3 regions of the Pantoea agglomerans genome follow, and region 1 is predicted to be linked to each of the others. Evidence: predicted binding sites of a transcription regulator. Region 1 holds the regulator's gene; each other region holds the start of a gene.
What was found. The regulator PurR, encoded in region 1, represses purine synthesis genes. The targets are predictions, from matches to a motif close to CANGCAAACGTTTGCNTG.
Positions count from the first base shown of each region.

Region 1 (3,583 bases):
ACGGCTGGCGCGGCAAGCTCAGCATCGCGGTTGATTGTATCGTGAAGCTGCCGCGCAGCCGCCAGCTGGTTACTGACTTCTATCGCCACTTTCCCGATATGGAGCTGCATATCAGCTATGAGGTATTTAACGGCGTCTGGGACGCGCTGGCGGACGGGCGCGTCGATGTGGCGATCGGTGCCACCCAGGCGATCCCGGTGGGCGGGCGCTTTTCCTTTCGCGATATGGGCGCGCTGAACTGGCGCTGCGTGGTGGCGCGCCAGCATCCGCTGACGCAGCAGCCGCAGCTCGACGATGACGCACTGCGCGCCTGGCCCTCGCTGGTGCTGGAGGATACCTCGCGCGCGCTGCCGCGCCGCATGACCTGGACGCTGGATAACCAGCGGCGTCTGGTGGTGCCGGACTGGCAGGCGGGGCTGGCCTGCGTGCTGGATGGGTTATGCGTGGCGATGATGCCGGGCCATGTGGCGCGCCCGCTGCTGGATAAGGGGGAGCTGGTTGAGCTGACGCTGCCAACCGCCTTTCCGGAAAGTCCCTGCTGCGTGAGCTGGTCGGAAGCGGGCGCATCGCCGGCGCTCAGCTGGCTGCTCAGCTATCTCGGCGATGCGCAAACGCTCAATCAGGAGTGGTTAAGCGAAGATTAACGGCGGTAGTCGCGGAACGGACCGTCGCCGACTGAACGACGCTCAATCAGCGTGGGATGCACTTCAATGGTCTGCGACACTTCGCGTTTGCTGGTGATGCGATCCAGCAGCATCTCCAGCGCTTTTTCGCCGAGCTGGGCTTTCGGCTGATGCACGGTGGTGAGCGCCGGGGTAAAGTAGCGCGCGTTGCGCACGTTGTCATAGCCGATCACCGAAATATCCTGCGGCACGCGCAGCCCCATCTCGTCGGCAGCGCAGATCGCGCCCATCGCCATAATATCGCCGCCGCAGAAGATCGCCGTCGGGCGCTGCTTCTGCTGCAGGATTTGCTGCATCGCCTGATAGCCCGATTCCGGCTCGAAATCGCCCTGCACGATCCACTCGGGACGCACCGAGATGCCCGCTTCCTCCAGCGCTTTCAAAAATCCCGCATGGCGGCCGCCGCCGGTGTTACGCTCCAGCTGGCCGGGGATCGCGCCGATATCACGATGGCCGCGTTCGATCAGATAGCGGCCCGCCAGATAGCCGCCCTGGAAGGCGTTATCGAGCACGGTATCGGTAAAGTCGCCGCGCGATTCGCCCCAGTCCATCACCACCATCGGAATATTGCGGTTCTCTTCCAGCATCTTCAGCAGATCGTCCGGATACTCGGAGCACATCACCAGCAGGCCGTCGACGCGCTTCTGCGCCATCATTGACAGGTAGGCGCGCTGCTTCTGCAGATCGTTATGGGCGTTACCGAGGATCAGGGTGTAGCCGCGTTCGAAGCAGTGATGCTCGACCGCTTCGATGATTTCCGCAAAATAGGGCGCTTCGCTGGAGGTGGCGAGCAGCCCCAGCGTTTTAGTGTGATTGACCTTCAGGCTGCGCGCCACGGCGCTGGGCGAATAGTGTAATTCCTGAATCGCCTGCCAGACGGCGTTGCGCGTCTCTTCCGCAACGAAGCGCGTTTTGTTGATCACGTGGGAAACGGTGGTGGTGGAGACACCCGCGCGCTTCGCGACATCTTTAATTGTTGCCATTAAAAAGAGACTCCAGGCTTACCAATAACTCACTGATAAGCATAATGTTAAACGTTTGCGTCCGCTAAGCGAGATTTCTGTTAATTCGCTACAGTTTTTGTCGGTGAAATACTCACTGGGCAGGACAAAACAGGGGCTGTTGCGTGCGAACGGCATCAGCGTTGCGTCAGTTGCGCAACAAAGCCGGGGATTCTAACAAGGCTTGCGGGATAAAACGAGATTTTTACCGGTAACTATGGGAAAATCCCTGAAGACCCTGAAAACTGTGTGGATAAGGAGAGGTAATGAGCACTGATTTGAAACTGGCATTGGTGACCACGGGCGCGGCGCTGCTGATGATTGTGGCCTTTAGCTTTACCGCCGTCATGCACTAACGACAGCGATAAAAAAACCGGGAAAATCCCGGTTTTTTTATGGCGTTTAGCGAATGGTTTTCGGCGTCATCATGCGGCGCGCGCCGATATAGTGACGCTGCCAGTAATCGTCTGAAAGCCCGCTGATCTGGATATCTTTTCCGGTGCGCGGCGACTGAATAAATTTACCGTTGCCGAGGTAGACCCCCACGTGATCGGCGGTGCCGCGACCGTTGATACGGAAAAAGACCAGATCGCCTTTCTCCAGCGACTCGCGCTTCACCGGCGCGGCGTCACGCAGGTGATACATTTCGTTGGCAGTGCGCGGAATTCTGAACTTCACCAGATCTTTATAGGCGTACCAGACAAGGCCGCTGCAGTCGAAACCGGTGTGCGGCGACGTGCCGCCCCATTGATAAGGCTTGCCCAGCTGACCCATCAGCTTGGTCATCGCCGTTTCGCGCGCTTTCTGGTAGCGCAGGCGGTGGGACTTGCTCATTTTGATGGTGCCGCCGTCATCGGCGTCCAGCAGCGAAGAAGTTGCAACTTTGGCGCTGCTCAGCGTGCGCTGGTGGCCATAGCGCTGCTTACGGGAAGACTTCAGGGATTTTTTCGTTTCGCCGGCGGAATGAGAAAGGGCGGCCGTTTCGATTTTCTTCTGCTTTTTCAGTTTGAGTTTTTGCGCAGTAGAAGGGCGCGTTTTTTTCGCGCTGGTTTTAACCGGTCGCCGTTTGCGTCGCTCATCTTCGCGCGCGCTTTTTTTCTCTGCCTTATGCAGGCTGGCTTTAACCGGCGCTTGCGGCGAGGCCGAAGCGATGTTCATGAAAAGCTGCGCGAAAGCTAATATCAAGAGCGTAATCAGTAATCGCATAGTCCGGTTACAGGGTTAGCGGTTACGACAACAGGCCGTAACGAGGTTAGAAAAATCTGATCGGAGATCAGCGCCGGGGCCATTCTAAGCCAGGTTTTTTTCAAAAGTTAAGCCATTTTTCTATTAAACTGTTACAGGGTTGCATCTGACTCATAAATGAGCGATTTCAGCAGGTTATAGCAGCAAAGTTATTACCAGTTATGAATGGCTTAAGTTTTGATTATCGTCAGAAAAAGTCAGAACTTTACGCAAGAACTTAACAAACATGGCGGTTTCGTCCGGCAAGCGAGAAAATGTCGTTTTCAGGGATGGGGCGAAGTCGCTACAATAAACAAACACGAAGTAAGGAATTAAGGAAGGCAATTATGAGTACTGTAGAAAAAATTCAGCGCCAGATCGCAGAAAACCCGGTCCTGCTGTATATGAAAGGCTCGCCGAAACTGCCAAGCTGCGGTTTCTCTGCGCAGGCGGTGCAGGCGCTTTCTGCCTGCGGTGAGCGCTTTGCTTACGTGGATATTCTGCAGAACCCAGATATTCGCGCCGAGCTGCCGAAATACGCCAACTGGCCGACCTTCCCGCAGCTGTGGGTTGACGGCGAGCTGGTCGGCGGCTGCGATATTATCGTGGAGATGTTCCAGCGCGGCGAACTGCAGTCCCTGATCAAAGAGACGGCAGAGAAGCACAAAGAAGCGG
Region 1 covers NZ_CP083809.1:2,186,775-2,190,357, reverse strand. The annotation lists gene punR (DNA-binding transcriptional activator PunR) at 1-644, shown strand, start outside; gene purR (HTH-type transcriptional repressor PurR) at 641-1,666, opposite strand; gene LB453_RS13150 (YnhF family membrane protein) at 1,951-2,040, shown strand; gene LB453_RS13145 (C40 family peptidase) at 2,087-2,890, opposite strand; gene LB453_RS13140 (Grx4 family monothiol glutaredoxin) at 3,253-3,583, shown strand, end outside.

Region 2 (3,583 bases), 2.0 Mb from region 1:
GGCGATCGGCGGCCTGATTGAGCAGCAGGACCCTCACTGTCGTGGCATTTTGCTGCTGGGTCTCGACGCGCCGGAAGAGACGTTAAAGGCGGGTTTCGCCGCGGCGGCGCAGGCCCCGTGGGTAAAAGGCTTTGCGGTGGGGCGCACTATTTTCGGCCAGCCGTCGCGCCAGTGGCTGCAGGGCGAGCTGGATGATGCGGCGCTGGTAGAGAAGGTGAAGGGCAACTATCTGCGGCTGATCGGCTACTGGCGTGCTGCGCGCGGTTAGTCGCGGACTGGTTATAGAGGCGGCACAAAAGCTTAAGAGCGGGAGGCATAAACCGAAGAAGCGTCCTGCGCCAGGGGCAAAAACGCATAGCCTTGGCCCGGTAACGGACGCACCCCGGGGATGAGGTGCGGATCCGCGCGGGGCGAGCGAGCATGGATGCATAAGCGACTTTGCGATCGGGTTATGCCTCACGCGTCAGCACAATGCCGCTCACCTCAACGACGGGAAGAATCCCGTCGTTTTTCTTTCAATAGCTTATTTCAGCGTGATGCTCTGAATGATGCTGTCCGCATCGCTCTGCGCCTGCTGCTGGTTGTCGCCCGGCAGGGTAATCTGCAGCGTCAGCAGTTTGCCGTCGACCTTCGCCAGAATCACCGAGGACCAGGAGGTCTGGTTATTGGCGGAGACCACGCTGTCCAGACGCTGCGCAGGCTGATCTTTCAGGGTAATCGCTTTATCAGAGACCACCTGCAGCTGCGGGTCGCGGTTGCGCTGCTGCTGTTCCAGACGCTGCGCCAGCACATCCAGCCCTTCGTTAGTGGCTTCGCCGGCGATAACGATCACGGCACGCGCGCCGGTTTCATCGGCGTAAACATGCATATTCGTCGTCTGGTTGCCCAGCTTGCCGCTCTTGTCCGACATGCCTGCCGGCAGCGAGAAGCTCAGCTTGCCGTCCAGCAGCGTTACGTTCTGCGCCGACTGGCTGGCGCTGGTGCCGTTGCTGCCGGTGGCGTCATCTTTCTTCTGATCGCAGGCCGCCAGGCCCAGCACCAGTAAGCCAATTCCCGCATATTTCACTAAGTTTCGCATCTGAATCCCTTTATTTGATTCCAGTAAGGCGTTCATACAACTCGAATCAGGCGGCAAAAGCAACCGCCCGATTGTCAGCAGATCTTAGCGGGTGATGGCGAAAGGCTCTATCGCCGCTTAGCCGAAATTTATCTGCGGGCGCTGCGAGCGCTCCGCCAGACGTTTCAGCATCGCATTGAGCAGCACACCGTAGGCGGGCAGGAAGAAGACCAGGCAGATCAGCACTTTAAAGCTGTAGTCCACCAGCGCGATCTCAACCCAGTGCGCGGCCATAAAGGGGTCTGTGCTCTTATAGAAGGCGATAAAGAAGAAGGCGAGCGTATCGCTGATATTGCCGAGGAACATTGCGCAGCCCGGCGCAATCCACCACTGCGGCAGCTGGCGCAGGCGGTTAAAGACGTGAACGTCGAGGATCTGCCCCAGCGCGTAGGCCATAAAGCTGGCGCAGGCGATGCGCGCGACGAACAGGTTAACGTTTTGCAGCGTCGCCAGGCCCTGCCACTCTCCCTGATAGAAGAGGCTGGAGACCAGATAGGAGACAAACAGCGCCGGAACCATCACCGCGAGGATAATGCGGCGTGCCAGCGGCGCGCCGAAAATACGCACGGTCAGATCGGTGGCCAGAAAGATAAACGGGAAGCTAAAGGCGCCCCAGGTGGTATGGAAGCCGAAAATAGAAACCGGCAGCTGCACCAGATAGTTGCTGGAGATAATCACCAGCAGGTGAAACAGGGAGAGCCAGATCAGCGCATGCTGACGCTGACGCGAAGAAAATGCGATCATCGTTGGACCTTTTTCATATTGGGGTGAGGGAACCCATTGCCGCGCAAAACTGAGCCAGCGCGACGGTATCAATGTTAAAAACCGCGGCATCTTACCGCGTTGTGCTATTTACGCAATGGTTAATTTTAACGCAATCGTTCTCGTCTTGCGTCTGCGGGGCGGCGCGTTAAAATGAGCGCCCCCTGTTTAGAACCGAGTGATTTATGAGCGACAACTTCTCCCATGCCGACCATCAGCTGGATGCCCTGGGCCTGCGCTGCCCGGAGCCGGTAATGATGGTGCGTAAAACGGTCCGCACCATGCAGGATGGGGAAACGCTGCTGATTATCGCCGACGATCCGGCTACCACGCGCGATATTCCCGGCTTCTGCCGCTTTATGGAGCATCGCCTGCTGGCGCAGCAGACCGAGACCCTGCCTTATCACTACCTGATCCAGAAGGGCCTCGGCGCCTGATCGTCGGGCGCGCTACCTGTGACGCGCGCGCAGCAGCCGCAGCGCGTTAGCGGTCACCAGCGCCGTTGCGCCGGAGTCGGCGACCACCGCCAGCCACAGGCCGGTCAGCCCCAGCAGCGTCGTCACCAGAAACAGCGCCTTCAGCCCCAGCGCAATGGCGATATTTTGCCGCAGCGTGGCGCGCGTGCGTCGCGCCAGCGCGACCAGCGACGGCAGCAGCGGCAACGCATCGCGCGTCAGCGCGGCGTCGGCGGTCTCCAGCGCGATATCGCTGCCGCTGCCCATGGCGATGCCGATGGTGGCCGCCTTCATCGCGGGCGCGTCGTTGATACCGTCGCCGACCATCGCCAGCGGGTGCTGCTGGCCCAGCGCGCGAATGGCATCAACCTTGTCGCCAGGCAGCAGGCCGGCGCGAAAGTCGATCTCGAGTTCGCGGGCGATCGCCGCCGCCGCGCGCGGGTTGTCTCCGGTGAGCATCAGGCTCTCAATGCCCATCTTCTTCAGCGTCGCCAGCGCGGCGCGCGCGTGGGCGCGCAGGTTATCGCGCAGCGCAATCGCCCCCAGCGGTTCGCCGTCGCGCAGGATCGCCACCAGCGTTTGCCCCTGTTCTTCCTGTTGCAGGATCTGTGCGCGCTGCGCGGCGCTTAATGTCTCGACGCGGCCAGGGGAGAGCAGTTCCACCTGCGCGCCCTCTATTTGCGCAGCGATGCCGCTGCCCGCCAGCGTCATCTGATGGCTGGCGCAGGGCAGTGCCAGCTGCCGCTCGGCGGCGGCCGTGACGATCGCGGCCGCCAGCGGATGCGTTGAGCCCTGTTCCACCGCCGCCGCCAGCGCCAGCAGCTCATCTTGCGAGGCGGAGGCGAAGCAGAGTACGGCGGTGACCTGCGGTTTGCCCTGGGTCAGGGTACCGGTTTTGTCGAAGGCAAAGGCGCGAACCTGGCTAAGGCGCTCCAGCGCCGCGCCGCCTTTGATCAGCGCGCCCTGGCGCGCGGCGGCGGCGAGGCCGGAAGTAATGGCGGCAGGCGTTGCGATCACCAGCGCGCAGGGGCAGCCGATCAGCAGCAGCGTCAGCCCTTTATAGATCCACGGCAGCCAGTCGCCGAAACCGAGCAGCGGCGGTGCCACCATCACCAGCGCGGCCAGCAGCATAATCAACGGCGTATAGAGACGGCTGAAGCGATCGATAAAGCGCTCCACCGGCGCGCGATGGCTGTCCGCCTCTTCAATCAGGGTCAGAATACGGTCGATAGCGCTGGCACCGGGTTCA
Region 2 covers NZ_CP083809.1:212,666-216,248, forward strand. The annotation lists gene LB453_RS03400 (bifunctional 5-dehydro-2-deoxygluconokinase/5-dehydro-2-deoxyphosphogluconate aldolase) at 1-268, shown strand, start outside; gene LB453_RS03405 (DcrB family lipoprotein) at 524-1,078, opposite strand; gene LB453_RS03410 (7-cyano-7-deazaguanine/7-aminomethyl-7-deazaguanine transporter) at 1,196-1,861, opposite strand; gene tusA (sulfurtransferase TusA) at 2,065-2,316, shown strand; gene LB453_RS03420 (zinc/cadmium/mercury/lead-transporting ATPase) at 2,329-3,583, opposite strand, start outside.
Region 2: the regulator PurR is predicted to act here: its motif matches at 1,989-2,006, upstream of tusA (sulfurtransferase TusA).

Region 3 (3,583 bases), 1.5 Mb from region 1:
CGCCCGTTAAGGGCGCCTGAGGCTTAGCGAATCGGGCAGCATTCGCCGGTGGTGCGCTGGGTGTAGCTCGCCGCGGGCTCGCTGCAGTCGAAGTTTACCCTGCGCGGGCGCTGGATCGCCTGGCGACGCATAAAATGGCGATAGGCGGTTGGCGTCTGCGAAAACTGACGGCGGAACACGCGGGAAAAAGTCTGCTGCGAGTCATAGCCGTACTGCATCGCGATATCAAATACCGGACGCTGCGTCTGGCGCAGTGCTTCCGCCGCCAGCGTCAGGCGACGCTCACGAATGTAGCCACCCAGCGTCTGTTTCGTCACGGTACGGAACATACGCTGCAGGTGCCACTTTGAATAGCCTGACCTGGCCGCGACGTCATCGATCGACAGCGGCTTATCCAGGTTTTGATCGATCCAGCGCGTCAGGGAGTGAATGATCTCTTCTTGCATCATAATCTCGTCCTTTAGTTCTGAGGGATTCGTTATTTGACGGAGGCGAGTATAATTCCTCAAGTTAACTTGAGGTAAAGAGCCAGATGAAAAAAGATCGCAACTACCCAAAACCGGTTCTGACGCCGGGCGAAGTCGCGCGGCGCAGCGGCGTGGCGGTTTCCGCGCTGCATTTTTATGAGAGCAAAGGGCTTATCTTCAGTACCCGCAACGGCGGTAACCAGCGTCGCTACAGCCGCGACGTGCTGCGCCGCGTCGCCATTATCAAGATTGCCCAGCGTATCGGCATTCCGCTCGCCACGGTCAGCGACAGCCTGATGCATATCCCCGCCAACAAGCGCATGTCGACCCAGGAGTGGGACGCCCTGACGCAGCACTGGCGTGAGGAGCTGGATAAGCGCATCGAAACCCTGACGCGGCTGCGTAACGACCTCGACGGCTGTATCGGCTGTGGCTGCCTGTCGATGCGCGACTGTCCGCTGCGCAATCCCGGCGACCGGCTAGCGCAGCAGGGGTCCGGCGCGGTGCTGCTCGATCCCGAACAGGATGATAAAGGCGAGCCGCCGCGCTAAAGAGGATGAAGGCTATACTTGCCAGAGGCTCACAACAGGAATTGACTATGATTACCGTCCACCATCTTGAGCAATCGCGCTCGCATCGCGTGCTGTGGCTGCTGGAAGAGCTGGAAGTGCCTTACCAAATCAAACGCTATCAGCGCGAGGCGTCGATGCTGGCGCCGGAAGCGCTGAAGAAGGTCCATCCGCTTGGCAAGTCGCCGGTCATTACCGACGGCAATCAGGTGATTGCTGAGTCGGGCGCCATTCTTTCCTGGCTGGAAAGCAAATATGACCGCGAGCAGCGGCTGACCTCCGCCGACGAGCAGGCGCGTCTGCAGGCTAATTACTGGCTGCACTACGCCGAAGGCTCGCTGATGCCGCTGCTGGTGATGAAGCTGGTCTTTAGCCGTCTCGGCAAGGCGCCGGTGCCCTGGCTGCTGCGTCCGGCGGGCGCGGCGCTGGGCAAGGGCATACAGAAGGCCTGGCTCGATAAGCAGCTGGTGCCGCATCGCCAGATGATTGAGCACCATCTGGCCGCTCAGCCCTGGTTTGCCGGCAAGCGCTTCAGCATCGCCGATATTCAGATGAGTTTTCCCCTGCTGGCGCTGCAGTCGCGCGGCGGCCTGGATGATATGCCCGCCACGGCGGCCTGGCTAAATACTGTGCAACAGCGCGCCGCCTGGCAGCGCGCCGTGCAGCAGGGCGGCGAGGTGCTGCCAGGGGGCTAAGCGGCAAAAAAATCCCGCGACATCAGAACCTAACGCGACGGCGGCCCTGAAGCGGTCGCCGCACAACCCCGCAAAAAGCCCCATCAGCGCCTCTTTTTGTCCTGAATTTAAGCGAGGAAGCAGTTGAAAATCGGCGGCCAAACGCCGGATAATCCCGTGCCTTTAATCTGGCCGCATAGCGGACAGCTATCCGCCGCGAAGTAAACGTTTGCCTGCCGCCTGGCGCGCTATGGTGCCGGGTCGATAACCAGGGATTTTGCAGGCTGCGACGCAGGGCGTTTCACACAACAAAAAATTTTGAGGCTCAACTATGTCATATGAATCACGCTCGTCCGCTGGCAAGCTGGACGCCTGGTTCTCTGTTTCTGCACGCGGCAGCAGCGTCCGGCAGGAAATTCTGGCGGGACTGACCACCTTCCTGGCGATGGTCTACTCGGTGATTGTGGTGCCCGGCATGCTGGGCAAAGCGGGCTTTTCGCCCACGGCGGTCTTTGTCGCCACCTGTCTGGTCGCCAGCGTTGGCTCAATCGTCATGGGATTATGGGCCAATCTGCCGATGGCTATCGGCTGCGCCATCTCGCTCACCGCCTTTACTGCCTTTAGTCTGGTGCTCGGCCAGCATATCAGCGTGCCGGTCGCCCTCGGCGCGGTGTTCCTGATGGGGCTGCTGTTTACCTTTATCTCGCTGACCGGCATCCGCGCCTGGATTTTGCGCAATCTGCCGATGGGCGTGGCGCACGGCACCGGCGTGGGGATCGGCCTGTTTCTGCTGCTGATCGCCGCCGACGGCATTGGGCTGGTGGTGAAGAACCCTGCGCCTGGCCTGCCGGTGGCGCTGGGCCACTTCACTTCGTTTCCGGTAATGATGTCGCTGCTGGGGCTGGCGGCAATCGTCGGGCTGGAGAAGCGCCGGGTGCCGGGCGGCATTCTGCTCACCATTATCGCTATCTCGGTTCTCGGACTTATCTTCGATCCGGCGGTGAAGTTTCAGGGGCTGTTCGCCTTGCCCAGCCTGCGCGACGGCCAGGGCAACTCGCTGCTGTTCAGCCTGGATATTATGGGGGCGCTACAGCCGGTGGTGCTGCCGAGCGTGCTGGCGCTGGTGATGACGGCGGTGTTTGACGCCACCGGCACCATCCGCGCGGTGGCGGGGCAGGCGAACCTGCTGGATGAGAAGGGCCAGATCCTCAACGGCGGACGCGCGCTGACCACTGACTCAGTCAGCAGCCTGTTCGCCGGCCTGGTCGGCGCGTCGCCTGCGGCAGTCTATATCGAATCCGCAGCCGGCACGGCGGCGGGCGGTAAGACCGGCCTGACGGCGATTGTGGTTGGCCTGCTGTTCCTGGCGATTCTGTTTATGTCGCCGCTCGCTTATCTGGTGCCCGCCTACGCGACCGCGCCCGCGCTGATGTATGTCGGCCTGCTGATGCTGAGCAACGTGGCGAAAATCGACTTCGGCGACTTTGTCGATGCGATGTCCGGCCTGGTAACTGCGGTCTTTATCGTACTGACCTGCAATATCGTTACCGGCATTATGCTCGGTTTCGCCACCCTGGTGGTGGGCCGCCTGTTCGCTGGCGAGTGGCGCAGGCTGAACGTTGGCACCGTGGTGATTGCCGCCGCGCTGGTGATGTTTTACGCCGGTGGCTGGGCGATCTAGCAGTAAAACCGGGCGAGCGCCGTCTCGCCCGGCTCGTTCTCTGATTTTTCGCCGCGCCGCACGCGTGACTTGTCATTCTCTGCGCACTTTGCTTTACACTTTAGCGCTCACAACATTTTTTCTGACTTTACGATTCGCCTAAGGAAAGCATGGAAATCTTCTTCACTATTCTCATTATGACGCTGGTGGTGT
Region 3 covers NZ_CP083809.1:3,711,369-3,714,951, reverse strand. The annotation lists gene soxS (superoxide response transcriptional regulator SoxS) at 24-449, opposite strand; gene soxR (redox-sensitive transcriptional activator SoxR) at 533-1,018, shown strand; gene LB453_RS20445 (glutathione S-transferase family protein) at 1,066-1,731, shown strand; gene LB453_RS20440 (NCS2 family permease) at 2,042-3,391, shown strand; gene LB453_RS20435 (Na+/H+ antiporter) at 3,541-3,583, shown strand, end outside.
Region 3: the regulator PurR is predicted to act here: its motif matches at 1,929-1,946, upstream of LB453_RS20440 (NCS2 family permease).